DNA from 3 places in the Symbiopectobacterium purcellii genome. Region 1 is predicted to be linked to each of the others. Evidence: predicted binding sites of a transcription regulator. Region 1 holds the regulator's gene; each other region holds the start of a gene.

Region 1 (10,158 bases):
TAACCTGGCCCAGGCACTGATTTGCCGTTCCGATCTGCTGCTGCTCGACGAACCGACCAACCACCTCGATCTGGACGCGGTGATCTGGCTGGAGAAATGGCTGAAAAGCTATCCGGGCACGCTGGTGCTAATCTCCCACGATCGCGACTTCCTCGATCCTATCGTTAACAAGATCCTGCACATTGAGCAAGAGACGCTGTTCGAATACACCGGTAACTACTCCTCGTTCGAACGTCAGCGCGCTACACGTTTGGCACAACAGCAGGCTTTGTATGAACACCAGCAAGAGCGCGTGGCGCACTTGCAACACTATATTGACCGCTTCCGTGCACAGGCCACCAAAGCCAAGCAGGCGCAAAGCCGGATTAAAATGCTAGAACGCATGGAGCTTATCGCCCCGGCACACGTCGACAATCCGTTCCGCTTCAGTTTCCGCGCGCCAGAATCGCTGCCGAATCCGCTGCTGCGCATGGAGAAGGTGAGCGCAGGCTACGGTGACAAACTGATTCTTGAATCCATCAAGCTCAACCTGGTGCCAGGCTCACGCATTGGTCTGCTAGGGCACAACGGTGCCGGTAAATCTACGTTGATCAAGCTGTTAGCGGGTGAACTGGCCCCGTTGCACGGCGAAATCGGGCTGGCGAAGGGCGTAAAACTTGGCTATTTTGCCCAGCATCAGCTTGAGTTTCTGCGTGCGGATGAATCTCCGTTGCAACACCTCGTCCGTTTGGCAGAACGGGAAACCGAGCAGCAACTGCGCGATTATCTCGGCGGCTTCGGTTTTCAAGGCGATAAAGTGACGGAAGTGACCGAGCGTTTCTCGGGTGGCGAAAAAGCCCGCCTGGTACTGGCACTGGTCGTGTGGCAACGCCCTAACCTGCTGTTGCTCGATGAACCGACCAACCACCTCGATTTGGACATGCGCCAGGCACTGACAGAAGCGTTGATCGATTTCGAAGGTGCGCTGGTGGTGGTCTCCCACGATCGACACCTGATCCGATCCACCACGGACGATCTCTATCTGGTGCACGATCGCAAAGTGGAGCCGTTTGATGGCGATCTGGAGGATTACCAGCAATGGCTGACGGACGTGCAGCGCCAAAACAGCGCCGCTGAATCCATCGATAAGCCCACCTCAACCAACAACGCACAGGCGCGCAAGGACCAAAAGCGGCGCGAAGCAGAGCTGCGCACTCAAACCCAGCCGTTGCGTAAAAAGATTGCTCAGTATGAGCAGCAGATGGAGAAACTCGCCGAGGCGTTGGCAAAAGTCGAAGCGCGTTTATCAGACAGCGAACTGTACGACCAAAGCCGCAAAGCTGAACTGACGGGATGTCTGCAACAGCAGGCCACACTCAAAGGCGAACAGGAGGAGGCAGAAATGGCCTGGCTGGACGCACAAGAGCAGCTAGAACAGATGCTGAATGAGGGGTAGTAAAGATATTCTCAGAAAAAATGGCGCGGGTTTAGTTTTCGCCTTTTGGTTTTTTGTATTTCCTGCGCGTAAAAAATTACGCTCAGGTGGACGTGACCGCCGGATGAGCGACATGGATGTCGCGAAAGCCTGCGCCGCGTCAGGAACGCGTCGCAGGCGGTCCGAACAGTGGGCACGAACGCCGAAGGCACCGCGCAGCGGCGTGATTTCTCGCGACAAGCCAGGGGTCACGGGGCGACGGCGATTGAGCCGCCCCGTGTCGGGCGCACACTGCAACAGTTGCAGAAAAAGAGGCTGGTTTACGCGCACGAAACCTTCGCGATACTCACATTGAAAAACAAGCCCGTCAGTGCCAGATCAGCAGTACACAGGCCGCGGTAAGCACGCCCATCGAGACGTTAAAAATCACCCATGCTTTGCGGCTACGCAACAAACGGCCAATCGCCGTACCGAAGCCCAGCCAAATAACGCCAGAAATCAGATTAACCAACACAATGCCAAAACTTATCAGCAGCACCGAGTGGTTATAGCCGCTGCCCGCCAGACTGAAACTGGCGACTGAACCCAGCGCCATCAGCCAGGCTTTGGGATTGAGAAATTGAAGCAGCCAGCCTTGATACAGTCGCAGCGGCTGCGGCGGTGGTGCGCTCGCTTCCAGCCGTTCATAGGCCGCTGTCGCAATTTTCCACGCCAGCCACAGCAAATAGAGACTACCGAGCACTTTCAGTATCAGGTGCAACGCAGGATAGAGCAGGATCATGCCGCCCACACCAAATGCCACCAGCAGTAAAATGCTCTGCATGCCGAGCATGATACCCACCATCAGCCACAGCGATCGCATAAAGCCGAAGTTCGCACCGGAGGTTGTCAACAGCATGTTATTCGGGCCAGGCGTGATCGCCGCCACCCAGAGAAACGCCAACATCGATAAAAATAAGCCCTGTTCCACGTCTTGACTGCCCCTTGTCCCCACCGTTACGGTATGATTTATTGACCTGACTGAGCGTTAGCCCGTCTGTTACACCGCAATGCTCGCTGAGCGGCGCAAGCAGGTTAGCGCAGTGTGATGAATATCGCACAATTATTTCCCGAGGTCGTTCCGATTCCCATGCAGTCCTCAACATTTCGCCCGTTACGCGGGGCTGATAACCCGCATGTACAAACGCTGTTGCCGCGCCTGATTCGCCGTCGTGCTCGCTTGCAGCCAGTGTGGCAACAACTCGATCTGCCTGACGGCGATTTTGTCGATCTGGCTTGGAGCGAAGCGCCGCAAGGCGCATGCCATAAACCCCGCGTGGTGCTGTTTCACGGTCTGGAAGGCAGCTTTCACAGTCCCTATGCGCACGGTTTGTTGCAAGCGTGCCGTCAACAAGGCTGGCTGGCGGTGATTATGCATTTTCGCGGCTGCAGCGGCCGTCCCAACCGTCTGAATCGTATCTACCATTCGGGTGAAACGGACGATGGCAGCTATCTGCTACGCTGGATGCGAGATACGCTAGGCGACGTGCCAACCGCTGCCATTGGCATTTCTCTGGGCGGCAATATGCTGGCTTGCCTGCTGGCTAAATGGGAAGAAGCCCGGTTGCTCTGCGCTGCAGCGATTGTCTCCGCGCCGTTTCATCTCGACGCCTGTAGCCGCAGAATCGAACAGGGTTTTTCACGTATTTATCAGCGTTATCTGGTAGGACAGTTGAAACAGAATGCCCGGCGTAAGCTGGCGCGCTACCCGGGTTCGTTACCGATTATTCCGGCACAGTTGCAACGTATCAAGGGATTGCGTGAGTTTGATGATGCGATCACCGCCCGTATTCATGGTTTTCAGGATGCTGCCGACTACTACCATCAGTGCAGTGCACTGGCGTTGCTGCCCACCATTCGCACGCCAACGCTTATCATCCATGCGCAGGACGATCCTTTCATGACACCCGAGGTGATCCCAAACATCAGCCACCTGCCCGACACTATCGAATACCAACTGACAGCGCACGGCGGACACGTCGGGTTTGTCGGCGGTACATTACTGAAACCGGAAATGTGGCTGGAACAACGCATTCCGGACTGGTTCACGCGCTTTTTATCGGCGGACACCGCAGAGGCAATAGCATGATGATTCCCTGGCAGCAGCTTGATAGCGATACCCTGCAAAATATCATTGAGTCCTTTGTGTTACGTGAAGGCACGGATTACGGCGAACAGGAGCGCTCACTGGAGGAAAAAGTCAGGGATATACGCCGCCAGCTTGCCTCCGGTGATGTGGTGCTGGTGTGGTCAGAGCTGCATGAAACGCTGAATATCATGCCTCGCACCCAGCTAAATGAAAATACGCCGTAGCGTGATAAATCACCGTTTCCTGACGTGCGGGGGGTCGTCTTGCGTCACCGGGTCTGTTATACAGTGAGAACCATGTTAGCCAAATGCCTAATCCGACGGAGTGCAACCGCATGTCGCAACAACACCCGATCATTGCCGTTACCGGCTCCAGTGGAGCAGGCACCACCACGACCAGCCTCGCGTTCAGGAAGATCTTCCAGCAGTTGCAGATAAAAGCCGCTTCACTGGAAGGCGATAGCTTTCACCGTTATACCCGGCCAGAGATGGACATGGCGATTCGCAAAGCGAAAGATTTGGGCCGCCATATCAGCTATTTCGGCCCAGAGGCCAATGATTTCAGCCTGCTTGAGCAGGCGTTTATCGAATATGGCCGCAACGGTACCGGAAAAACGCGCAAATACCTGCACATCTATGATGAGGCGATCCCCTACAATCAGGTGCCCGGCACCTTTACCCCGTGGGAGCCGATGCAGCATCCTACCGATATGCTGTTTTATGAGGGGCTGCACGGTGCCGTGGTCACTGACCAGTACGATGTTGCCCAGCACGTTGACCTACTGGTCGGTGTGGTTCCCATCGTCAATCTGGAATGGATTCAAAAGCTGGTGCGCGATATCAACGAACGCGGTCACTCGCGTGAAGCCGTGATGGATTCTGTGGTGCGTTCCATGGAGGATTACATTACCTATATCACGCCGCAGTTTTCTCGCACCCACATCAACTTCCAGCGCGTACCGACGATTGATACCTCAAACCCCTTTGCGGCCAAGGCGATCCCTTCGCTGGACGAGAGCTTTGTGGTGATCCATTTCCAGGGCGTCGAGCATATTGACTATCCCTACCTGCTGGCCATGCTGCAAGGCTCGTTTATTTCACACATCAATACCTTGGTGGTGCCGGGGGGAAAAATGGGGCTCGCCATGGAACTGATCATGGCACCGTTGGTAAAACGGCTGGCAGAAGGGCGTAGCGCGGGCTGAGATAAAACACACGCAGCCCGCCAGAAAACGATGCGACAACGAAGAAAGCTATTCGACTATGAAGAAACTAGGCGACAGCGACGATTTCGTGGCTATGCGTGACCTTCACCGCCTTTTCTAACATTAGCGCCACTGAACAATACTTCTCCGCCGACAGCGATACGGCTCGTTCAACCACCTTATCCGTTAGCCCTACGCCCGTGACGACAAAATGCAGGTTGATATGGGTAAACAGACGCGGCGTTTCTTCACGACGCGTGGAGGATAATTTGACTTCACACCCGGTAATGGTATTGCGGCCCTTTTGCAAAATGGACACCACATCAATGGCGCTACAGCCTCCTGCCGCCATCAACACCATCTCCATCGGACTGGGCGCTTTATCGCCAGCATTGCCATCCATCAGGATCTGATGCCCGGATGACGACTCACCGAGAAAGGTCAGATCTTCGACCCATTTTACGCGCGCTTGCATCCACAACTCCTCAAATTTATTCGAAAATTACTCACTGTTATATATAAAAACCGCCGATAACTAGAGCTTAATCATGCTGAAGCGAGACAACACAAGACAGGCTCGTCAAGCTGTGTTACAAACAGGAATAGAATCCGTTCCTTCAGTTTTAAGCTGACGGTCAGAACGGGTCGTGACGTCGCCATACAGAGGCCAGTATATTCCCTGACGTCAGTCCGCCAACACGGAATTTTTACTACTAGCACGTTAATACGCCGTACAGGGAACTCTGAACCCTGTAATTTGCGCAGTGAATTACAACAGAGGATAACAGCGAATGGTTCTCGGCAAACCGCAGACAGACCCGACTCTTGAATGGTTCCTTTCTCATTGTCATATTCACAAGTATCCATCGAAGAGCACGCTAATTCACCAAGGTGAAAAGGCAGAAACGCTTTACTACATCGTGAAAGGCTCAGTAGCTGTGCTGATCAAGGATGAAGAAGGCAAGGAAATGATCCTCTCCTACCTCAACCAGGGGGATTTTATTGGAGAACTGGGCCTGTTCGAAGAGGGCCAGGAACGCAGTGCATGGGTACGGGCAAAAACTGCCTGTGAAGTCGCTGAAATCTCCTACAAAAAATTCCGTCAGCTGATCCAGGTCAACCCGGATATTCTGATGCGTCTTTCCTCACAGATGGCGCGTCGCCTCCAGGTGACTTCCCAGAAAGTGGGCAATCTGGCCTTCCTGGATGTCACGGGCCGCATTGCACAGACGTTGTTGAACCTGGCGAAGCAACCCGATGCCATGACGCACCCGGATGGGATGCAAATCAAGATCACGCGTCAGGAAATTGGTCAGATTGTTGGCTGTTCCCGCGAAACGGTAGGCCGTATTCTGAAAATGCTGGAAGATCAGAATCTGATCTCGGCACACGGCAAAACTATCGTGGTATACGGCACACGCTGATACCCTCAGCGCCGTTGAGACAAAAGCACGTTGTGCACTGCGCAGCGTGCTTTTGACAAGTCTAGGCTACTCCGCTTTCACCACCGCTTCGACCGCCCGCGCGAACCGCGCCATGCCCTGATCGATATCTTCCAGATCAATCACCAGCGACGGCACAAAACGCACCACGTTAGGCCCAGCGACCAGCACCATCACGCCTTGCTCTGCGGCAGCGGCAAGGAACTTACCCGCCTGACCGTGCCATTTCGGCTTCAGTTCTGCGCCAATCAGCAGGCCCATACCGCGAATCTGTTCAAAAATACCGTGCTCTTCATTAATCGCCTGAAGAATCGAGACGAAACGCTCGTGGCGTGCTTGTACACCGGAAAGCACCTGTGGGGTATTGATGGTGTCCAATGCGGCTTCAGCCACCGCACAAGCCAGCGGGTTACCGCCGTAGGTAGTACCGTGTACGCCAACGGTCATCACCGAGGCGACCTCTTCAGTGGTCAGCATGGCGCTGATGGGGAAACCGCCGCCCAACGCTTTCGCCGTGGTAAGAATATCCGGCGTCACGCCATAGTGCATGTAGGTAAACAGCTTGCCGGAACGTCCCATGCCGCTTTGCACTTCATCAAACACCAGCAGAGCGTGATGCTGATCGCACAGCTCACGCACGCCTTTGAGGAATTCTGGCGTGGCCGGTGTAATGCCACCTTCACCCTGAATCGGCTCCAGCACCACGGCACAGGTGTGGTCATCCATCACCGCTTTTACTGCGGCCAGATCGTTGAACGGCACGTGCACGATATCGGCCGGTTTTGGTCCGAAGCCATCAGCGTATTTCGCCTGGCCACCGACCGAGACAGTGAACAAGGTGCGACCGTGAAACGCATTGTAGAACGCAATGATTTTGGTTTTATACGGGCTGTGGCGCTTAATCGCATAGTGACGAGCTAGCTTGAAAGCCGCTTCGTTGGCTTCAGCTCCAGAGTTAACAAAGAACACGCGTTCGGCAAAGGTGGCGTCGATCAATTTGCTGGCCAGACGCAGCGCGGGCTCATTGGTAAAGATATTGCTGGTGTGCCACAGCGTTTCGCCCTGCTGCTTTAACGCCGCCACCAGCGCAGGGTGGCAGTGACCTAATGCCGTTACCGCAATCCCACCAGCAAAGTCGATGTACTCGCGCCCTTGCTGATCCCATACGCGACTCCCTTTGCCTTTAACAGGCACAAATTGCGCCGGTGCGTATACGGGTAGAATCACCTTGTCATGCGTCGCCCGGGTTACCGCCTTTGAATCTGTTGTCATTTGCTTTCGTCCACACCGCTTAAAGTGAAAATATAATCATCAAATATGCATAAAAAATCAATACACAAGGTTATAAAATAGCGCGTTATGACAGTCCGTTTTATCGCAACCGGTGCTGATAACCTCAGGTATTAAGGAAATTCTGCAACAATTGATGCCCTTGCTCACTCAGAATGCTCTCCGGGTGAAACTGCACCCCTTCTAACGGCAAGGTACGGTGGCGTATTCCCATGATTTCATCACGCTCACCGTCACGCTCCGTCCAGGCCGTAACATCAAACGCAGTAGGCAAAGAGGCAGGGTCAATCACCAGAGAGTGGTAGCGCGTCACCGTCAATGGCAGCGCCAGCCCGCTAAAAACGCCGCTCCCGGTGTGCTGTATCACGGAGGTTTTGCCGTGCATCACCTCACGCGCCCGCACTACGCGCGCACCAAATGCCTGCCCCATCGCCTGATGACCGAGACACACGCCCAGAATGGGCAGTTTGCCTGCAAAATGGCGAATCGCCGCCAGAGAAATACCCGCGTCATCCGGTGTACAAGGACCGGGGGAAATAACCAGATGCGTAGGAGCCAGCGTTTCAATGTCCGCCAACGTCAGGGCATCATTGCGTTTAACCAATACCTCTGCGCCCAGTTCACAAAAGTACTGGTAGAGGTTGTAGGTGAAGGAGTCGTAGTTATCGATGAGTAGTAGCATGGGGCAAGTTTACGCGAAAAAGAGATGCTGTAGGCTACTGTGCTTGTAGGTATTTAGGCAATGAATAACTTTTTATTATTATTTTTCAATAAATTATGCGAGTAACAAAAAACCGGACACCTCAGTGCCCGGTTTGCAAGTGTAGTGTGAAATGCGATGATCTAAACCATTGGCCTGACATAAACCCAAAGGGTAAAGGCAACTCCTGGTGCCCAACCGCTATTGGATGTATGAGCGCTCCGGCAGCGATAAATCCCCCGTTGTGCGAAACATAAACGCCTACAGGATAAAACACGCTATTCGGAGACCACGGCGCCGGATTTTCCGTCCGCCACCACCGCCACCACCACCGCCGCCACCACCGCCACCGCCACCGCCACCGAAGTTAACGTCGAAGGCAGAATAAAACCAGCACCGGTGTTCGCCACCATCCATACGGAGAGAATAATATGATGGCCTGTTTTATTTGTCGGCAATTTGATGGTTTGTGTCGGCAGAGTATTGAGAGGCGGAGTCCGATTTATAACGCTGGCAAAAGGTGCATCTTCAAAATCTGCGCGTGTCGCTCTCCGCGTGGGATCCCAGCCATTTCGAGTAATGAAATAGCGATAACCACGGGTGGCATGCACAACCGTATGATTCCAACTAATCGGTAAATATTGGCCGGATTCAACGTTGGTTCTTGGCCATCTCACCCCGTGCCTCATCTCCAATTCATCATCGGTGAGGTTTACGATGTCACGATTATTCGCCGTTTGGCCACCACTAAATATCCGACCATCAGGCACGGGCGATGCCACCCCAGGAAAGATGTGGATTGAATCCGGGAATGGCCCGCCTTCACCAGGAAACCAGACAAGATTCGCAGAACTGTTTCCGTTGGTGAAAAGAGGAAAGTTCTTCATCCCCTCCATTTCACTTGCCGGCCATCCATTCGGTAACCAACCTCTGCTTACCGCGAAACCAGTTCGGCTTACTGGAGAGGAAAGCCAACCATGTGCGGGTGTTATTACCGGCCCCTGATAGCAAGGATCACCGACAGGTTCACAATAATGGCTTGCAGGTGGCGAATGTAAATCACAAGGATCAACAACAGGGCCGAGATACCCATTAGGCGACGGATAACAATCGCCATAATCCTTCTGAGGTTCGTGATATTCATCAGGCGACGTATGATCGTTACAACCCTCTTTTTCAGGATCGTGATGACCATGCGGGTTTTTCTTATCCATAACTCACCTCTCATTATTTATAAAATAACGATACATTGACAAATAAAACGCACTCAACGCTATAACTAGTCTATAGCGATGTATGTATTTTATTTTCAGCATTACCGAGTTAAATTCAAACTGAATAAATAGAATAGAAAATTCGAGAGTATATTTAGGATCGAGTAAAAAGGACAAAACCGCTCCATCTCAAACATAATTCAAGATCAAATTATTCAGTTAAGAATCGACTTTCAAAAAGTTGATATAGTACAGTCGATAAGACCTCCTTTTTTCTACAGAAAAAGGGTTTCACAGATGAAATTTAAAAAAATTAACAAATGCACTCTGGTGGGATAAAAAACTCAAAGCAGGACAAGCGCTAGACAAACATCCATTAAAAAACACTACGCGATGATAATGGTTGACTGACTAACAATTAGTATCTTTAATAAATAATTGGAAAGCACAATAATAAAAGCCGGGCACTGAGGTGCCCGGTTTACAGATTGAGCTTAATCAAAATCCAAATCGAACGCTTGGTAGAAACCCATCCCTGTATCAGCAACGATCCATACTAATAGAAGCACATGGTGACCCGTTCTATTAGGCAATGTGACGCTATGGTTAACTGTTGGGCCCATCTGTGCGATAGAAAAATTCCAAAACGGCGTCAGGGTATTATAATCATTATAAAAAGAGTTTGTACCAAGACTGAAACGTGATATCCGCTGTTGAGGATTCCAGGTAGGTGTAGTAATCCACCAAGAATAACCACGTGTCCTAT
Region 2 (10,158 bases), 350 kb from region 1:
ATGAGTCTCGTAACGCGGCAAGTGAAGGAATCCCGATGACCCTACTCAAGTAAGTGATTCGGGTGAGTGAGCGCAGCCAACGCATCTGCAATTTGAAGTAGGACGGGCATCTTGAACAGTTTGTTTTCAGGAGGTTTACCGTGGGATATGCCACTATCAACCCGTACACGGGTGAAGTCATTAAAACGTTCCCCGACGCCACTGACGCAGAAGTCACTGACGCCATCAGCCAAGCACACAACGCTTTCCTGGCATGGAAAGAAACCCCGTTTTCCACCCGAGGGGCCATTCTACAAAAAGCTGCCACACTGCTACGTCAACATAAAGAAGAAATGGCACGACTGCTGACGCTGGAAATGGGCAAGCTGGTTGCAGAAGCTCGAGCAGAAGTGGAACTATCCGCTCAAATTTTCGAGTACTACGTTAAGCATGCGGAAGGGCTGCTGGCCCCCGAAACGCTGCCAGTCGCCAACCCGAAAGAAGCGACCGCGCAGATCGTGCACGAACCGCTGGGCGTGCTGCTCGCTATCGAGCCGTGGAATTTCCCTTACTATCAGATCGCACGCATCATCGCACCGCAACTTTCTGCCGGTAACACTATTCTGTTGAAGCATGCTTCCAACGTGCCACAAAGTGCAGCCCGCTTTGAAAAACTGATGCATGACGCCGGGTTGCCTAAAGGGGCATTTACTAATCTGTATGCCACCCGCAAGCACATTGAAATGATCCTCAACGATCCGCGTGTGCAGGGCGTAGCCCTGACCGGTTCAGAAGGCGCGGGCGCCACCGTTGCCCAGCAGGCCGCACTTGCCCTGAAAAAATCCACGCTGGAATTGGGCGGTGCCGATGCTTTCGTGGTGTTGAAAGATGCCGAACTGGAGAAAACCGTCAAGTGGGCCGTGTTTGGCCGCCACTGGAACGGCGGGCAAGTGTGCGTCTCTTCCAAACGTATGATCATTGAAGACGCCGTGTATGACGCGTTTCTCGATCGCTACACCCAGGGCGTTGCTGCGTTGCGCACCGGCGATCCGCTGGATGAGAACACCACGCTGGCCCCGCTCTCTTCCCAACAGGCCGCTGATGAAGTAAGACAGAAGATTCAACTGGCGGTGTCGCATGGCGCAACCGCATTGGAAGTGGGCCCGAAAGTGCCGACCCAGGGTGCGTTCGTACAGCCGACTATACTTACCGACGTTACGCCGGACAATCCCGCCTACCATATGGAATTTTTTGGCCCGGTCTCTATGTTGTTCCGTGCTAAAGATGAAGATGATGCGGTACGTATTGCCAACGATTCACCGTTCGGTCTCGGGGGTTCAGTGTTCACCCGTAACGGCAAACACGGGGCTGAGGTTGCCGCTCGCCTGTCCACCGGGATGGTGTACGTCAACCACCCAACCCGCGTGAAGGCCGATCTGCCGTTTGGCGGTATCCGCCGTTCTGGGTATGGGCGCGAACTAACCGGACTGGGCATTAAAGAGTTTGTGAACCACAAGCTGATTTCTGTTGTTGATATTGATGCTGAATTTTAAGGAAATACCATGAGCACCCTACGACTATTGGGCATCGCGGGCAGCCTGCGCCGCGCCTCTGCGAATAAAGGGCTGTTGCGCGCAGCGCAAGCCGCTGTGCCAGCGGATACCACCCTCGAGATCGCCGATCTGCTGGATGTACCGTTCTACAATGCCGATCTGACCGAGATCCCCGCTGCCGTGCAGCGCATCGCGCGTCAGGCGCAACAGGCTGACGGATTTGTCTTTGCCTGCACCGAGTACAACTACTCCGTGGCACCAGCATTGAAAAACATCCTCGACTGGCTTTCACGACTGCCAGATAGCCAACCGCTGAGCGGCAAACCCGTAGCGCTGATGGGGGCGGGCGGCGGTATGGGGACCTCACGCGCGCAGTATCATTTGCGCCAAAGCGCCGTGTTCCTGAATCTGCAACCGCTTAACAAGCCGGAAGTGTTTGCTAACGCATTTGCTGGCGGTTTTGACGATCAGGGCAACTTGCATGACGAAAAAATTGCGGCACTGATCGGCGAACAGATGAACACGTTGGTCGCGGCAATCAAAGCCACCCGCTAATCAACGCATCACTGCCTGTACCGTCCTGCTTAAAGGCGGTACAGGCCTATTCCCACCCGCCGACACATCGTGCCCTGTGTTAACTCTGGTATAAATACAGCATTTCGTTCGCCAACTCCCGCACCAATAATGACGTCATCAAGTGGTCTTGTGCATGCGCCATAATAGATGTCATCGGCACAACGGTTTCTCGTGCAACCCACTGCGTTTGAACCTGATGCGCCACTCTTGCAAACCGATCTGCGCGAGTCATTAACGCATTGGCTTGTTCAACCTTTCCGTGGCGTGCCGCCTGCAACGCCTCCAGACACAGGCTGCGTGATTCATCCGCATTGACAAGAATCTCCATCGCCGCTTCTTCTGCTTTAACCATCGTCATACCACCCCTATTAGGAATTGAATCAAAACCGTGCTGTTTCACCCTCCTGGTCACACTTACAGTACGCATCCATCGCGCTGCCGTACTGCCAGACTCTGTGCACAAGGCTGTGGGTTTTTTACTCTTTCCTTTTAACAACATTGTACCTGTGCGCAGGCATCGATAAATGTCCCAAATGACACAAGACCGATCATCGCCGTATTGACGGCGACCCTCTGCCGAGCGTAAGGGATTAAAATTGATACCATAGCGATCGGAGATTTGAGCGTCTTTAATAAAACGCGACTGCGTTTCAATCTAGACAGCCATTTCTGCCTGAAGATAGCGGACAAAAGTAGTGATTCTGGCGGGAACGTGACGCCGTTGCTGATAGACCGCGTGAATGCCTGCATCCTGCGTTGTAAAGTCTGGCAACAAAGCCACTAATGCGCCCTGCTCCAGATAAGGTTCAACATCCCAGGCTGAACGTAACAGCAGACCTCGCCCATCCAGCGCATAACGCATCACCACTTCGCCGTCGTTACTCGACAGGTTGCCTTCAGCTTTATGGCTAAACTCCTGACCGTCGCGGTAAAAGCGCCACATCGCATAATCGCTTTCATACTGGCGCAGCACCAGACAGTTATGCCCGGCCAACTCCGCCACCGTACGTGAGATGCAGCGCTTGGACAGATAATCAGGTGATGCGCACAGGATACGGTGATTGGTACGCAGTTTGTGGGCAATTAGACGTGAATCAGGGGGCGTGCCCACGCGAATATCAATATCAATGCCGGCATCAAGCATATTGATGGGCTGACTCGACAGTTGCAGTTGTATCTCCAATTCAGGATGCAGCAAGGAGAATGCAGACACCAGCGGGGCAATATGACGTCGACCAAAGCCAAACGAGGCGTTTACCGTGAGCTTGCCGCGTAACGTCATTTGGCTACGGCTGACTGCATTCTCCAGTTCGGCAATGTCATTGAGGATGGGAAGTGCGCCTTCGCTGTAGAGTTGCCCTTCCAGCGTCAACTCTAAACGCCGGGTGGTACGCTGAATCAGTTGCACGCCGAGTCGATGTTCCAGCGCGCTTAACCGTTTACTGATAGCAGGAAGAGACAGCCCCCTTTCTCTGGCGACCGCCGTCAGGCTACCCAGCGCGACAATGCGACTGAAAAACAGCAGATCGTTCATTTCCCGCATCGATTGTTACCTTTAATTCAATAATAGCTTTCCCGTAAGGCTTATTGTTCATCATTTTTACAAGAAATACACTCGTAAGGGTCCGCTAATAGAAAAACAGGAATACCCTTATGTCCGTACCGCGCTACAAAATTGCTGTCATCCCTGGGGATGGCATCGGAAAAGAAGTTATGCCAGAAGGGGTACGCGTTGTTACGCGCGCTGCCGCGCAGTTTGGCATTGAATTACAGTGGGAATGGTTTGATTTTGCCAGCGCCGACTACTATCTCAAACACGGTAAAATGTTGCCGGATAATTGGTTTGAGCTGTTGAAAGGCTTCGATGCCCTCTATTTTGGCGCCGTTGGCTGGCCAGAGGTGGTACCCGATCATGTGTCGCTCTGGGGATCGCTGCTCAAATTCCGCCGCGATTTCGATCAGTACGTCAACTTGCGGCCGTGCCGCTTAATGCCCGGCGTCAAAGCCCCGCTGGCTAATCGCAACCCTGGCGATATTGATTTCTACGTGGTGCGCGAAAATACCGAAGGGGAATACTCCAGCGTCGGCGGCATGATGTTTGAAGGCACGGAACGTGAGATCGTGATGCAGGAAACCGTAATGACTCGCGTCGGCGTCGATCGTATCCTGAAATTTGCCTATGAACTGGCGCAGAAGCGGCCGCGCAAACACCTGACGTCTGCCACCAAATCCAACGGCATTGCGATCACCATGCCATACTGGGATACGCGCGTTGCCGCAATGGGGCAGCATTACCCAGAGGTGAAAGTCGATAAATTCCATATCGATATTCTCACCGCCAACTTTGTGCTGCATCCCGACTGGTTTGACGTGGTGGTCGCCAGTAACCTGTTTGGCGATATCCTGTCCGATCTTGGCCCTGCCTGCACCGGCACCATCGGCATCGCTCCCTCTGCCAATATTAACCCTGAGCGCACGTTCCCCAGCCTGTTTGAGCCGGTGCACGGTTCTGCCCCGGATATCGCTGGCAAAGGCCTGGCCAATCCGATTGGTCAAATCTGGTGCGGTGCCATGATGCTGGAGCATCTGGGTCACGCAGAGGCGGGGGCCGCGATTTTACAGGCTATCGAAACCGTGTTGGCACAAGGGCCGACACAGGCACCGTTAACTCGGGATTTGGGCGGCAGCGGCAATACAGAAACCTTAGGCCGTGCGATTGCTGATGCGCTTTGAGGTTGGATCGTTAGACATAAAAAAAGCCGTTTTCACGGCTTTTTTTAATTTGCGATGGCTATCAGTACATAGCGCCCGGCGGAACATCTTTGTGGGCAAGAACATAAGCAGCCAGGATTCTTTTCAGTAATTTACGCACGATTTTTGGCTTTTTTAACGTTACCGATAATGAAGTTGCAGGTGATGTTGTCTTCTGTTAACAGAGTGTACGCTCGTCATAATCCAAACGCAAGTTTTTGTGACACACATCACAAAATTTTTTTGTATACGCAACATGGCGTTCAGAAACTGGCGATATTCACACGTGCAAATAGCTCATCTCGGCGTCCGTTATGTTATCGTATTGAAATATGATGAACTTTTAATCACCTAGCGTGATAGTTTCCCGGCTGTAGCCGTGAAGGCAAGTTCGCTCAACGGCCAATATCGCGCCGATATCGCCGTTTTACCCGTAACGCTGCCGCGCTGCGACGGCATGCAGGACGCCATGGAAACCTGGAAACTCAATTTATACGCCGCTTGGGTGGGATGCTTTTTTACTGGCCTTGCCATGAGCCAGATACTGCCGTTCCTGCCGCTCTATATTGAACAGCTCGGCGTCACCGACCACGCATCACTGAGTTTGTGGTCCGGGCTGATTTTCAGCTCCTCGTTTCTGGTCTCGGCCATCGTCGCGCCGCTGTGGGGCAGTCTGGCGGATCGCAAAGGGCGCAAGCTGATGCTGCTGCGCGCTGCACTCGGCATGGCCATCGTCATGGCGCTACAGGGCATGGCCAGCAACGTCTGGCACCTGTTTATCCTGCGAACTCTGATGGGGCTGACCTCTGGCTATATTCCCAATGCCATGGCGTTGATCGCCTCGCAAGTCCCGCGTGAAAAAAGCGGCTGGGCACTGGGTACGCTTTCCACCGGTCAGGTGGCTGGCGTGATTATCGGCCCGCTGATCGGTGGCTTTCTCGCCGACCACGTCGGGCTGCGCGTGGTGTTCTTTATCACTGCCACCTTGCTGTTCATGTGCTTTTTGATCACCTTGTTCTCCATCAAAGAAGGCGTTATCAAGGTCACCAAAGCGAATCGTCTTAGTGGCAAAGCCGTATTCTCTTCCCTGCCCTACCCGGCGTTGATTGTCAGCCTGTTCATCACCACCATGATGATTCAGCTCGCTAACGGCTCCATCAGCCCAATACTGACACTATTTATTCGCGAACTTACGCCAGACACCAATAATCTCGCGTTTCTCAGCGGCGTGATCGCTGCTGTTCCCGGCGTTTCAGCGCTGCTATCAGCACCGCGGTTGGGCCGTCTTGGCGACAAAATCGGCGCACATCGCATCCTGATCGCCGCACTGGGCGCCTGTGTGCTGCTGTTTTGTTTGATGTCCACCATCAGTGATTCGCTACAGTTGGGGATACTGCGTTTCCTGCTAGGCTTCGCCGATGGCGCACTGATGCCAGCCACACAGGCGCTGCTGCTGAAATACAGCAGCCAGCAGGTGACCGGGCGGATTTTCGGTTACAACCAATCCTTTATGTATCTGGGTAATGTCGCAGGCCCGTTACTCGGCTCCGGCGTGTCCGCCATGATGGGATTTCGCTGGGTGTTCATCATCACCGCGTTGCTGGTATTGGTGAACACGCTGCATATCGCCTGGCGCTTTCGACAAATCCCCACCAAACCCTGATCGCTCCGCCGTTATCTCCTGGCGTTATTTACCTCAGGAAATAACGCCAGGATTTATATACAGATTATGCATAAACCCCCCTTTACCTTGGCGATGACCGCCGTTCGGCAGTAGGATCGATAGCGGTTTTTTGTAGTCAACGAAGGAGGTTATTATGTACACAGCGTATGACAGATACAGAAACCCGCTTGAAACGGGCTGTCGTGTAATGCAAAACGGTTCTCGTCTGGTGGGTACCATTGCTGCCATTCATGCAGATAAGCTGAAACGAGAAGACGTTCGTAAAGCCAAATGCGTGCAACTCAACGGGGTCAGCGAATACTTTTCCCCTGATGAGCTGATGCGTTTGGGCCGCGCCTGACACGGCTTTCGTCTCCCTTCGGGCGTGTTAACACGCCCGATGCAAGAATACTCTCTTTATCCCCCCGTTAAGGGTGATCGAACCAATCGCGGTTTTGCTCGGCTATCGGCGTGATCGAATAGACCATCTCTTGCAGATGCTCGCGAATTGCTGCTTCTGCCGCATCAGGATCGTGTGCTTTCAGGCTATTAAAAATCAGGTAGTGTTGCTTGATCAGATTCAGCGGTGGAGAAACCTGACTCAAACTGAGAAAGCGTACCCGGTCCATGGTTGCTTTGATTGATTCGATGGTTTCCCACGCCAATGGACAGCGTGCCACCTGCATCAGCAGTTGGTGAAAATCGTCATCCAAGCTGAGAAACTCACGAATCTGCTCATTCTGCGCGGCCAATTCCTGCCGGTGTAGATTGTGCTCCAGCACCAGCAATTGCTCATCGGTCACGAACTCTGCGGCCCGGCGCGCAATGGCGCACTCTAACGCCTGGCGAATAAAACGCGCATCCGCCACCCGTTGTTCCGAAATTTTCATCACGAAAGTACCGCGCTGCGGCAATACCTGCACCAGTCCCGCTTCCGCCAGTTTGATAAACGCCTCACGCACCGGCTGGCGCGAAACGGAAAAACGGGTTGATATCTCTTTTTCTGACAGTAACTTACCCGGCGGAATCGCGCACTCCACGATATCCTTACGCAAGATACGATAGATTTGCTGATTGACCGGCTCATTGCTGTTGATCTGAAAGGAAGTTTCCATACATCGCTTTTAACTATTCGAAAGTATTACCCGTCATGATACATGCTAATGCTTTGCCTACCCCCCTTTTCCATCATATTTTTCGCGGCGCTAAACGTAAAAACGTTATCCGCTGTGCGGATAACGTTGGAGGTTGCTAACAAATGGCCCTAATCCCACAGTGATTCCCGCGAAGGCGGGGATGACGAGGCGTGAAGTGATTTTGTCATCAATCCGAAAACAGGGATCACCAGACCAGCGTGCGCAGCGTCTGTTTCACCCCATGCTGAAGCAGTGACTGATAGTAGCGGGTCACTGTCGCGACAAACTCGCGCTGCTGCGGCAAGTCTGGTCCAAAGATAGCCTCCAGCCCCAGCAAGGCCTGTACGCGGGCTTCTCCTTGAGCACTGTTACGCACCACATCAGCCAGCACATCACGTAGCGGGTCGCTGATATCAATCGCGTTCCCTTGCTCGTCTACGCCGCCAACATAGCGCATCCACCCAGCTACACCGAGCGCCAGCATGTCAAAACGGCTGCCGTGTGCCAGATGCCAGCGAATCGAATCCAGCATGCGCTGTGGCAATTTCTGCGAGCCGTCCATGGCAATTTGCCAGGTACGGTGCTTCAGCGCACGGTTGCGGTAACGCTGCAACAGTGCGTCAGCGTAAGCCGCCAGATTGACTCCCTGCGTGCGCAATGTGGGCGCCTGCTCTTGCAGCATCAGGTGATGTGCCGCGTTGACCAACGCCTCGTCCTGCATGCAGTCGCTGATGTGTGCATAACCCGCCAGATAACCGAGGTACGCCAGGAAAGAGTGGCTGCCATTCAACATGCGCAGTTTCATCTCTTCATACGGCAGTACGTCCTGTACCAGCTCTGCGCCCGCCTTTTCCCATGCGGGACGCCCGTTGACGAAGTTGTCTTCAATCACCCACTGAAAGAACGGCTCGCAGGCAATGCCCGCCGGGTCGTTCACGCCCAGCAGTTCGGTGATCTGCTCCAGCGTTTCCGGCGTCATCGCCGGTACGATACGATCCACCATGGTGGAAGGGAACGTCACATGTTGCGCGACCCAGAGAGCCAGTTCAGGATCCTGACGCTGCGCCAGTTGGGTTATCACGTTGCGTGTCACATGGCCATTTTCCGGCATGTTGTCGCACGACATCACGCTAAATGGCGACACACCACGCGCTATACGGCGTTTGATCGCAGCCAGAATGACACCCGGCAAAGAGCGCGGTTGATCCGGATGCTGGAGATCGTGCGCAATCAGCGGATGCTCTGCGTTAAGCTGTCCGGTCGCCGGATGGTGGCAGTAGCCTTTTTCCGTCACCGTGATGGATACGATAGCGATATCCGGTGCGCTTAATGCCTCCAGCACCGCCTCGATGCCGTCCAACTCCGCGTGCAAAGCGGTTTTGGCAATACCGACAATGCGGCTGGTCCAGCCATTGTCCGCCATTTCAGATACCGACCAAAGCAGATCCTGCTGGCGAAGATCCTGAATCTGTTGCTCACCGCCAATCAGATTGATTTCGCAATAGCCCCAATCGCTGCCGAACTGTGCGGCCAGTTTGTCGGCACACACCGCCTGGTGGGCGCGGTGAAATGCGCCGAAACCAATATGGGCAATACGTGCAACCAGTTTGCTGCGGTCATATTCAGGCACCGCGGCTTTTGCCTGTAAGAGAGAGGTTGTCATAACAGTTTTTCCCAACGTAGACGCTTGCGCATCCGATTACATTTACTCACCCACCGGCGAAGCTGTCCGTGAGCCTTTCACCGATGACACATCCTTTTGATGCCACAGCGTGTCATAAGGATGACCGGTTAAATCCTCGACGATACGGCGTGTTTCTGGTGTCACATCCTGTTTTCTGCCATCGGCTTTCAAGCGTTCCACTTCGTCCACAAACACCTTGTGCGTGGTTTTATTCAGATGGAAGGTCAGTGCCTGCCACAGCGCTATCAGCAATAGACTGGTGGTGCCAATAAACATCAACCCAGCAATGGTTTGAATCGCTTCCTGCGGTTGCGCTTGGCTGCCTTTCATAAAACCGCCCCACTGCAACAGCAGGCCGACAATAAAGGTGGCAATCGCGACCTTGGTTTTACGTGAGAAGGTCATTACCGCAGCAAAAAGCCCTTCACGACGCTGACGGGTGATCATTTCATCAATATCAGGAATGAACGGGAACACGTTCCACGGGGTGAACTCCAGCACGCAGCGGCCTACCTGATAGAAACCGGCCAGCGCCACCAGCATCACCATCTTGTTTTCCACCGGGAAACGGTAGACATAGAAGAACCCGGCCAGACACAGCATCATCAGCGTGTAGGCAAAGATATACAGGCGCGATGGGCCATATTTAATGATCGCCAACCCGGACAGCAACGTCACTGGCAGCCCGACAGTACTCATGGAGAGCAGGCTTCCGGCAAACGCCGAGGAGACGTTCAGGCAGTAGACACAGAAGAACACAAACACGGTGTTGTAGACATCTTTAGCCGTGAAGGAGAACAAATAAATAGCCAGGTG
Region 3 (10,158 bases), 270 kb from region 1:
CAAATCGACATCGTTTACAGCGTGGACTACCAGGGTATCTAATCCTGTTTGCTCCCCACGCTTTCGCACCTGAGCGTCAGTCTTCGTCCAGGGGGCCGCCTTCGCCACCGGTATTCCTCCAGATCTCTACGCATTTCACCGCTACACCTGGAATTCTACCCCCCTCTACGAGACTCTAGCTTGCCAGTTTTGAATGCAGTTCCCAGGTTAAGCCCGGGGATTTCACATCCAACTTAACAAACCGCCTGCGTGCGCTTTACGCCCAGTCATTCCGATTAACGCTTGCACCCTCCGTATTACCGCGGCTGCTGGCACGGAGTTAGCCGGTGCTTCTTCTGCGAGTAACGTCAATAAGCAAGGTTATTAACCTTACTGCCTTCCTCCTCGCTGAAAGTGCTTTACAACCCGAAGGCCTTCTTCACACACGCGGCATGGCTGCATCAGGCTTGCGCCCATTGTGCAATATTCCCCACTGCTGCCTCCCGTAGGAGTCTGGACCGTGTCTCAGTTCCAGTGTGGCTGGTCATCCTCTCAGACCAGCTAGGGATCGTCGCCTAGGTGAGCCATTACCCCACCTACTAGCTAATCCCATCTGGGCACATCTGATGGCGCGAGGCCCGAAGGTCCCCCGCTTTGGTCTTGCGACGTTATGCGGTATTAGCTACCGTTTCCAGTAGTTATCCCCCTCCATCAGGCAGTTTCCCAGACATTACTCACCCGTCCGCCGCTCGTCACCCAAAGAGCAAGCTCTCCTGTGCTACCGCTCGACTTGCATGTGTTAGGCCTGCCGCCAGCGTTCAATCTGAGCCATGATCAAACTCTTCAATTTAAAGTTTGATTTGCTTCTGCAAGAGAAGCGATGCTCAAAGAATTATTACTGTTAGTTCGTAATGAATTAACTGTTGTTCACTCTTCAAGACTTTTATTTTTTAAGCCCGTAGGCTTTACGATAAAGTCCTGTGAGTGCCCACACAGATTGTCTGATTAATTGTTAAAGAGCGTTGCCACATCAACCGTGGCGCGGGAGGCGTATATTACGCTGCACCGCTGAAAAGTCAACGTTAATTTTTCAATTTCGCGTTCGGCTTTCCTGTTTTACTTCTTACTGTTACCACAACCGCGTATCGCTGTTGCCGTGTCAGTGGAGGCGCAGTATAGACACTTCTCGCGCCCTGACAAGGGCTAATTTCAATTTTATTTCTGAGTGGGTGTTTTTTCGGCTAATCGCATAGCAAACCAGCACAGATGACGCTATTTCATCCTAAACACCCCATTTTACTGCGTCGTAAATCCTATTTACCGGTGAGCCACCGATTCACGCAGCACCAACTCGGGCGTTAATACCAGTACCGTTGGCTCGGTTTCAGGATGTTCCAAACGGTATAACAGCGTATCCACCGCCAGTTCCCCCAATTCATCTTTTGGTTGATGAATGGTGGTTAACGGCGGAGACATATAGCGCGCCAGTTCTATATCGTCATAACCCACCACGGCCATATCCCTTGGAATAGATAACCCCGCCTGATAGAGCGCGTGATAAACCCCAACGGCCATTGCATCATTACTACAGAACACGGCCTCCGGCCTTTTCGCCAGCGACAGCAGTTTACGCATCGCCTGGTACCCGGTTTCAAACTCGAAATCCCCTAACACCACGTAATCATCAGGAACGTGCAAACCGGCACGCTGCATCGCCTGCCGATAGCCTAACAGTCGGTTATAGGCCGTTGTTTTATCCTGTGGGCCAGCGATACAAGCGATATTACGGTAACCGCTGTCGATCAGATGGCGGGTTGCAATATCGCCGCCAAGCAGAGAATTGTCCTTGATAACATCACTGACGCCTTCAAACGGCGACCAGTCCATCATCACCAGTGGAATTGACGGGTAACGGCTGATGGTTTCGGAAGAGGGGCGGTGGTTCTCGGTACACATCAGGAGCAAGCCATCAACCCGCTTTTGCATCAAGGTTTCCAGACTGCGGTCCAGCCGATTATGGTCGCCTTCGGTATTGCACAGGATCAGGCTATAGCCGCGCTCGTAGCAGCTACGCTCAACGCCACGCACCACTTCAGCATAAAACGGGTTACTACTGGCCGTTAGCAACATACCAATAGTTTGCGTCTGATTGATCTTCAAACTGCGCGCCAGCGCAGACGGTGCGTAGTTGAGCGCATCAACGGCCGCCAATATCCGTTCACGCACCGTGTCGCTAACAAAGCGATTGTTATTAATTACATGTGAAACGGTTGACGTCGACACGCCCGCCAGACGAGCAACATCCTTCATTGTGGCCACAAGTCACCCCTGAGAGTGTAAAAATGCATCGATCTCATTGCGCCACGGCACAGAAGATTGAGCACCAGCGCGAGTTACCGCAATGGCAGCGGCAGCATGAGCAAATTTCACGGCGGTTTGCATCGGTTGATGTTCCAAAAGAGCCGTTACCAGCGCACCATTAAAGGTATCTCCCGCCGCAATCGTATCTACGGCCTGAACCTGGAAACCGGGAATGCGCTGACCCTGGCCGTTTTCACTCAGCCATACGCCGCGGCTACCCAATGTAATCAGCACGGTAGTAATGCCTTTATTATGCAATAGTTGCGCAGCCCGTGCTGCATCTTGCTCATTCTGCACAGTGACACCGGTCAGACGCTGTGCTTCCGTTTCATTCGGCGTGATCATATCCACCAGCGCCAGCAGCTCATCCGGCAAGTCACAGGCGGGAGCCGGGTTTAAAATTACACGCGTTTGGTGCTGATGCGCCAACTGCGCAGCGGCAATAACCGTCTCCAGCGGAGACTCAAGCTGCATTAATAAGGCAGATGCATCGATGATTTTTTGCCGGTGACGCGCCAGAACATCAGGAGTGATCGCCGCATTGGCACCCGCGTTAATACCAATCATATTCTCAGCGTCGCCATTGACAAAAATCAGCGCAACGCCCGTGGTTTCATCGGCAACGGTTTCAACGGCAGAAACATCTATCTGGTCACGAGACAACTGCTCGCGAATGCGGGCACCAATATCATCCTCACCCACGCCAGCAATAAAGGCAATATTGGCACCACTGCGCCCGGCAGCAACCGCCTGATTAGCCCCTTTACCACCAAAAGCGACCTGGTATTGCTTACCGATCACCGTTTCGCCCGGTTGAGGGAAGTGTGTCAGATTGAGGATATGGTCGGCATTAATACTGCCCAACACCACAAGTTTGCCCGTTTTCATAAAATCGCCCCAAAAGTGATTAAAAGCGCCGCCTTATTTCGGCGGCGCTACTTGTCGTTGTTATTCGTTATTCTTTGGCAACCAGTTTCAGATCAACCGGGATAATCGCCTGTACCTTTTCACCCTTGATGATCTTGTCAGCGGTTTGTACGCCAATTTCACCTATTTTTTCAGGACGTTGTGCAACAGTGGCAGCCAGTTTCCCGCCCTCTACGGCTTTTACACCATCCTGCGTGCCATCAAAACCGACCACCATGACATCAGTTTTACCCGCAGTTTGCAGAGCACGCAGCGCACCCAGTGCCATTTCATCGTTTTGTGCGAACACGGCTTTTACATCAGGGTGTGCGGTGAGCAGGTTCTGCATCACGTTCAGCCCTTTGGTACGATCGAAATCGGCGGGCTGGCTGGCCAGCATGACAAATTTGTTTTTCTCAGCGGATTTCATAAAGCCAGCGCCGCGTTCACGGGCGGCAGAGGTTCCGGCGATACCTTCCAACTGAATCACCTTGGCGCCTTCACCCAATTTTTTCGCGATGAAATCGCCGGCAACTTTGCCACCAAACGCATTGTCAGACGCCACGTGGCTTACCACCGCGCCGCTGCCTGCCACGCGATCCAGTGTAATCACCGGAATGTTGGCTTGATTCGCCAGTTTCACCGCATTACCTACGGCATCAGAGTCTGTCGGGTTGATGAGTAGCAGTTTGGTACCGCGCACGGTCAGATCCTGAACGTTGGAGAGCTCTTTTGCCGGGTTGTTTTGCGAATCCAACACCACCAGGTCGTAGCCCAATTTATCCGCTTCTTTTTGCGCGCCGTCTTTCAGTGACACGAAGAACGGGTTATTCAGGGTTGAAACCACCAATGCTATCGACTCTTTCGCCAGCGCATTGGCGCTCACCGTAGCACTTAATGCAACAGCAGAAACCAGCGTAGCCAGTTTTTTCATATTCATAATCCAATTCCTATGCGTGAGAATGAAGGTTATTTACTGCTTTTGTTATCTACCAAAACCGCCAGCAAAATAACGGCTGCCTTCACGATCATTTGGTAGTAAGAAGAAACACCTAACAGATTCAGTCCATTGTTGAGGAACCCAAGAATCAGCGCGCCGATAAGCGTGCCGACAATGCGCCCTTTACCACCCGCCAAACTGGTTCCGCCCAGCACTACTGCCGCAATCGCATCCAGTTCATACCCCGTGCCTGCCGTCGGCTGTGCCGATGACAAACGCGCGACTTCGATAATCCCAGCCAGTGCAGACAACAACCCACACAAGCCGTAGACGATAATTTTGACTTTATCGACGCTGATGCCCGACAAGCGCGTCGCCGCTTCATTGCCGCCCAGCGCATAGATATAACGCCCGAGCCGCGTGTGGTGCAGCATGTACCAGGCCGCGATAAAAACGATAACCATCAACCAGATTGGTGTAGGAATCCCCAGAGGGCGACCAATACCAAACCAACCAAAGGTATCATCGACGTCAGAAAAACCGGTGTTGATTGGGCTGCCGTTGGTGTACACCATGGTGACGCCGCGCAGCAGCAACATCATCACCAGCGTGGCGATAAACGCCTGCACTTTGCCTTTGGCCACAATCACGCCAGTACCTGCCCCGATGGCCGCACCGAGCGCCAACGCTCCAAACACCGCCAGCAGCGCATTCACTTCCAGGCCAACAATCGATGCCGCCACTGCGCCGGTCAGCGCCAGTAGCGATCCAACCGATAAATCGATACCCGATGTCAGAATCACCAGCGTCATTCCTACCGCCATAATGGCGTTCACCGATGTCTGTTGCAGGATATTGAACAGGTTATTGACCGTGAAAAAGTTAGGGCTCATGGACGAGACCACTGCGATCAGGATCAGCAGGGCAATCAGCGACTTTTGCTCCAACAGCCACTCTTTACTGAACCAGCGCTTTGCCGTGATAGATTCGGAACTCATGTCTGACTTACTCCTGCTTTACGCTATATTGCTTGCCAACCGCCGCCGCCATCAGCACTTCCTGAGTGGCCTGCTCAATGGAAAATTCACCGCTCAAGCGGCCTTCATGCATCACCAAAATGCGATCGCTCATACCCAGCACTTCCGGCATTTCCGATGACACCAAAATGATGCTAAGGCCTTCTTCTTTGAACTGGTTGATTAACTGGTAGATCTCTTTCTTAGCTCCCACATCGACGCCGCGCGTAGGTTCATCGAGAATCAGCACTTTCGGCCGCGTCATCAGACCGCGGGCAATCGCAACCTTCTGCTGATTTCCGCCGGACAACAGACCAATGGGCTGTGCCATTGAGGGGGTTTTAATATTGAATAAACGGATAAAATCACTGACCGCGGTGCGTTCGTCTTCATGTTTAAGTGCGCCAAAACCACGACTGAAATAACGCAACGCCGTCAGCGACATGTTCTCTTTGACGGACATCCCCAACACCAGACCATCACGTTTGCGATCTTCGGAGATATAAACGATACCGTTTGCCAACCCATCCTGCGGACTGCGTGTCACCACCTTACGGCCATCCAGCGCCACGTCACCGTGTGTGCGAGGAAGTGCGCCATACAGGATCTTCATCAGTTCTGTACGACCTGCGCCCATCAAGCCGGAAACACCGAGAATTTCCCCCTGCCGCAGCGTAAAGCTGACGCCTTTAACACCCGGCCCCGTCAGGTCTGTAACGCTCAAGCGAATATCACCCGGCACGGTATTCAACCTTGGGTACTGCTCTTCCAGCTTACGCCCCACCATCATTTCAATGAGCTGCTCTTCATGCAGCTGGCTGACCGGGCGCTCACCGATAAACTGACCGTCGCGCAACACGGTCACATCATCACAAATCTCGAAGATCTCTTTCAGGCGGTGGGAGATATAGACGATACCGCAGCCCTGAGCGGTCAGTTCTTTAATCACGGTAAATAAGGACGCGGTTTCGGTATCCGTCAGTGCATCGGTGGGTTCATCCATGATGATCACTTTGGATTCAAAACTCAGCACCTTGGCAATCTCGACCATTTGCTGGTCACCAATGGACAACTCGCCGACCAGTCGGCGGCTGTTGTAGCGTAGGTTGAGCTTTTTCAACAGCTTGTCGGCTTCGGCGTACATCTTTTGCCAATCAATGCGCCCCAAAGCTCCGGTAAACTCACGGCCAAGGAAAATATTTTCAGCAATCGTCAGTTGAGGAATCAGGTTGAGTTCCTGATGAATAATACCGATACCCGCGTGCTGTGATGATTTTGGCCCGTTAAAGGCAACCTCTTGCCCGAGAAAGCGAATATGACCGGCATCTTTGCGGTAAATACCGGTGAGCACCTTCATCAGGGTCGATTTACCGGCGCCGTTCTCCCCCACCAGCGCCATCACCTTGCCGGGATAGACATTCAGGGCAGCACCGGACAGCGCTTTTACACCGGGAAAGGTTTTTACTATCCCCTGCAACTGTAATAAAGGTTCCATCTCGGCCTCAGAAGGTTACGCCAGCACACAAAATAATATTGGCATAGGGCGAGCATTCACCGCTGCGAAAAACGGCCCTGCTCTGCCCGCTTTGCGTCTTGAATGCCTCGTGACTGACATAGTGCAACGCAATGGTGTTTCCCTGGTGTTGTTCAAGTTTTTGCAAATGCTCACGAATCGCTTCATGGAGCTCTGGGTTCTTCTCGATAATCTCTTGAGCAACAATCGCCGCTTCCACCTGCATCTCCTGCGTAATCACGCTCAGCACCTGTATAAAGGTAGGCACATTGTGTGTTAACGCCAGATCGACACGGGCGGTGGTGGCAGGAATGGGTAACCCTGCATCACACACCACCACTTGGTCAGTGTGCCCAAGTCGGGCAATCACGCTCGAGACTTCGGAATTGAGTAATACGCCTTTTTTCATTATTTCACTCGTTTTGATAACGACAGCGAAACGTTTCGCTTGTAGTAAAGTTTAAGAAAAAGTCCTGATAAAGCAAAAAAGAGTTTGCAGAATTGTGATCATCATCGAAACGTTTCGCTATCACAAAAAAGAGAGATAAGAAAAACATTGGGTTAGAAAATAGCCGTTGAACACGGTTTAGGAAGATTGATCGCTATCACAAATGAAAAAAACAATGAAACCAGATAATTTTTTTATTAAAACAGTGTTTCTTTTTTTCGTATAATTCACCTCACTTCCTAAAGATCACATCACCATACTCACAATTTAAACAATAACGGCACCCTGACGCCTGCCGAAAAACTCTGGTTTGTTAACAAGGATTCTAATGATGAAAAACCTATCCCTCTCTTTGGCCGCTTTCTGCTGTATGGCAGCACTCGCCACTCAGGCGCACAGCGCCGATCGTTTAACTATCGTAAAACAGTATGCCGATACCGTACTGGATAAAGCCGGCGACCATTATCACGGCACGCAGCCATCACCGTTATTGGCAAGCGGTGTCGATCCGCGCACAGGGAAACAGCTTGAGTGGATTTTCCCCGATGGGCGCACCGCTGTGCTCTCCAATTTTTCTGCTCAGCAAAACTTTATGCGCGTATTGGTTGGCCTCTCTAACCTGACGGGTGATGAGCGTTATCAACAGCGCGCCAAAACCAGCGTACGTTACTATTTCGATCGCTATCAGGATAAAAGCGGCCTGCTGATTTGGGGGGGACACCGTTTTGTCGATTTGAAAACGCTTCAGCCAGAAGGACCGAGTGAAAAAGAGCTAGTGCATGAGCTGAAAAATGCTTACCCCTACTATGAATTGATGTTTGCCGTGGATAAGCCAGCAACAGTTCGCTTCATTCGCGCATTCTGGAATGCCCACGTTTATGACTGGCAAATCTTGGAAACCAGCCGCCACGGTCAGTACGGTAAGGAGATTGGTAAACTGTGGGACAACAGCTTCACCCAGCAACCCCCGTTCTTCGCCACCAAAGGGCTGAGTTTCCTTAACGCCGGTAATGACCTGATCTATTCCGCCTCCCTGCTGTATAAAAACAACCAGGAAGCGGGTGCGCTGGTGTGGGCAAAACGGCTGGCGGAGCAGTACGTATTGCCGCGCGATAAAAAAACCGGTCTGGGCGTTTACCAATTCACTCAGGCATTAAAACGCGCTGAAACCAGCGATGATAGCGACACCAACTCTAAATACGGTGACCGTGCTCAGCGTCAGTTCGGACCAGAGTTTGGGCCTGCTGCGTTGGAAGGCAACATGATGCTGAAAGGACGCACCAGCACGCTCTATTCCGAGAATGCGCTGATGCAGCTACAGTTGGCGAAAGATTTAGGTAAAGACGGCGACGATATCAAGAAATGGACGCTGGACGGCCTCAAAGCATTTGCCAAATACGCCTATGACGAAAGCAACAACACCTTCCGTCCGATGCTCGCCAACGGTACCGATCTCTCCAATTACACGCTGCCGCGTGACGGTTACTACGGTAAGAAAGGCACGGTGCTGAAAGCCTACCCGGCCAGCAGTGATTTCCTGTTGTCCTACGCTCGCGCTTACACGCTGGAGAAAGATGCCGATTTGTGGAAAGTGGCGCGCGGTATCGCCAAGGGGTTGGATCTGGGGGATATCGGCTCAGCGCCGGGTAAAGGCGTTAGCGTCAATGTCAGCACCAAAAACAGCGATCCCTATGCTATTTTTGCGCTGATCGATCTGTGGCAGGCAACGCAGGATAAAACCTACCTGACCGTAGCCGAAAAAGTGGCCGATAACATTGTCAGCAATAATCTGCACAACGGCTTCTTTATGAACTCCGCCAAATATCAATATGCGTCCATTGATAGCATCGACCCATACGCACTGCTGGCGCTCGAAGCCACGCTGAAGAACAAACCGCAGGCCGTTGCCCCGTTCCTTAACGGCTCCGGCTTCACCGAAGGGGCTTATCGCATGCCGGACGGCAGCGCCCGCGTCTCCACCCGTGATGATGAGCTGTTTGCCCTGAAGGAAGGGGAAACCTTAAAATCGAACGGTAAATAATCCCCCAAAATGACGCCCTCGGTATTGAGGGCGTCATACACTAAATTTCTACCTGAATCCCCAGCTCTATCAGCCGGTTCGGCGGTATCTCAAACTGATCGGCCGCGCGCAACGCATTACGACTCAGCATCATAAACACCTTGCCGCGCACGCGCAGATACCAGGGTCGTTTACCCATGGTCAGCGACTCATTGGACATGAAAAACGACGTTTCCATCATTTGGCACGCTAACCCCTCCTGCCAACAGCGGTGAAATACCTCTTCCACGTTGGGCGTTTCCCGCCAGCCGTAATTGGCAATCACGCGCCAAAAGGTGGGGGAAAGCTGCTCAACCGTAACGCGTTGCACGTTATGCACATAGGGAACCGCCTCGGTGCGCATGGTCAGCAGCACCACCCTTTCATGCAACACTTTGTTGTGCTTGAGGTTATGCAGTAATGCAAACGGAATGACGTGCGTAGCGCGCGAGAGATAGACCGCCGTACCCGGCACACGCACCGGCTGGTTTTTCTCGAGTGAGACAATCATCGCATCCAGTGAATTACCATGCTCATGCAAACGGCGCAGCAACCGGAAACGCTCGCTTTTCCAAGTGGTCATAATGGTGAACATGATTAATCCCAGCGCCAGCGGCAACCAGCCGCCGGAAAGGATCTTGACCACGTTGGCCAGAAACAGCGGGATATCAATCAACAACATCGCCACCAGCAGCAGCCACACCACATAGCGATGCCAGTGCCAGTTTTTTACCGCCACGGTCGCAGAAAGAATGCTGGTCAGCACCATGGTTCCGGTCACCGCAATACCGTAAGCCGCGGCCAGATTGCCAGAATGCTCGAAGCTGACGATGACAATCACCACCGCCGTATACAGCAGCCAGTTTATCGCAGGAATATAAATCTGCCCGGATTCCATGTCTGACGTATGCACAATACGCATTGGCGGCAGATACC

What was found. Region 1 encodes CRP, which controls carbon source genes, mostly activating them, when cyclic AMP is high. Its sites were predicted from a motif close to ATGTGANNNNNNTCACAT; they were not measured.
Region 2: a site for CRP is predicted at 5,078-5,095, ahead of azuC (stress response protein AzuC). Genes of this name have one in related genera too.
Region 3: a site for CRP is predicted at 7,217-7,234, ahead of rbsD (D-ribose pyranase). Genes of this name have one in related genera too.

The regions. Positions count from the first base shown of each region.
Region 1 is NZ_CP081864.1:4,597,991-4,608,148, forward strand. It holds gene K6K13_RS21450 (ABC transporter ATP-binding protein) at 1-1,435, shown strand, start outside; gene K6K13_RS21455 (LysE family translocator) at 1,782-2,384, opposite strand; gene K6K13_RS21460 (hydrolase) at 2,544-3,542, shown strand; gene K6K13_RS21465 (YheU family protein) at 3,539-3,766, shown strand; gene K6K13_RS21470 (phosphoribulokinase) at 3,877-4,746, shown strand; gene K6K13_RS21475 (OsmC family protein) at 4,814-5,221, opposite strand; gene crp (cAMP-activated global transcriptional regulator CRP) at 5,538-6,170, shown strand; gene argD (bifunctional acetylornithine/succinyldiaminopimelate transaminase) at 6,237-7,460, opposite strand; gene K6K13_RS21490 (aminodeoxychorismate synthase component II) at 7,585-8,160, opposite strand; gene K6K13_RS21495 (lytic polysaccharide monooxygenase auxiliary activity family 9 protein) at 8,457-9,392, opposite strand; gene K6K13_RS21500 (lytic polysaccharide monooxygenase auxiliary activity family 9 protein) at 9,887-10,158, opposite strand, start outside.
Region 2 is NZ_CP081864.1:4,246,558-4,256,715, forward strand. It holds gene K6K13_RS19710 (NAD-dependent succinate-semialdehyde dehydrogenase) at 141-1,532, shown strand; gene K6K13_RS19715 (NADPH-dependent FMN reductase) at 1,542-2,087, shown strand; gene K6K13_RS19720 (PTS lactose/cellobiose transporter subunit IIA) at 2,167-2,460, opposite strand; gene K6K13_RS19725 (LysR family transcriptional regulator) at 2,764-3,651, opposite strand; gene K6K13_RS19730 (tartrate dehydrogenase) at 3,762-4,841, shown strand; gene azuC (stress response protein AzuC) at 4,903-4,980, opposite strand; gene K6K13_RS19740 (multidrug efflux MFS transporter) at 5,329-6,522, shown strand; gene ydfZ (putative selenium delivery protein YdfZ) at 6,677-6,883, shown strand; gene K6K13_RS19750 (GntR family transcriptional regulator) at 6,951-7,637, opposite strand; gene K6K13_RS19755 (mannitol dehydrogenase family protein) at 7,864-9,321, opposite strand; gene K6K13_RS19760 (MFS transporter) at 9,364-10,158, opposite strand, start outside.
Region 3 is NZ_CP081864.1:4,866,426-4,876,583, forward strand. It holds rRNA gene K6K13_RS22625 (16S ribosomal RNA) at 1-829, opposite strand, end outside; gene rbsR (ribose operon transcriptional repressor RbsR) at 1,297-2,298, opposite strand; gene rbsK (ribokinase) at 2,302-3,228, opposite strand; gene rbsB (ribose ABC transporter substrate-binding protein RbsB) at 3,296-4,186, opposite strand; gene rbsC (ribose ABC transporter permease) at 4,216-5,184, opposite strand; gene rbsA (ribose ABC transporter ATP-binding protein RbsA) at 5,192-6,697, opposite strand; gene rbsD (D-ribose pyranase) at 6,705-7,124, opposite strand; gene K6K13_RS22660 (pectate lyase) at 7,495-9,204, shown strand; gene kup (low affinity potassium transporter Kup) at 9,245-10,158, opposite strand, start outside.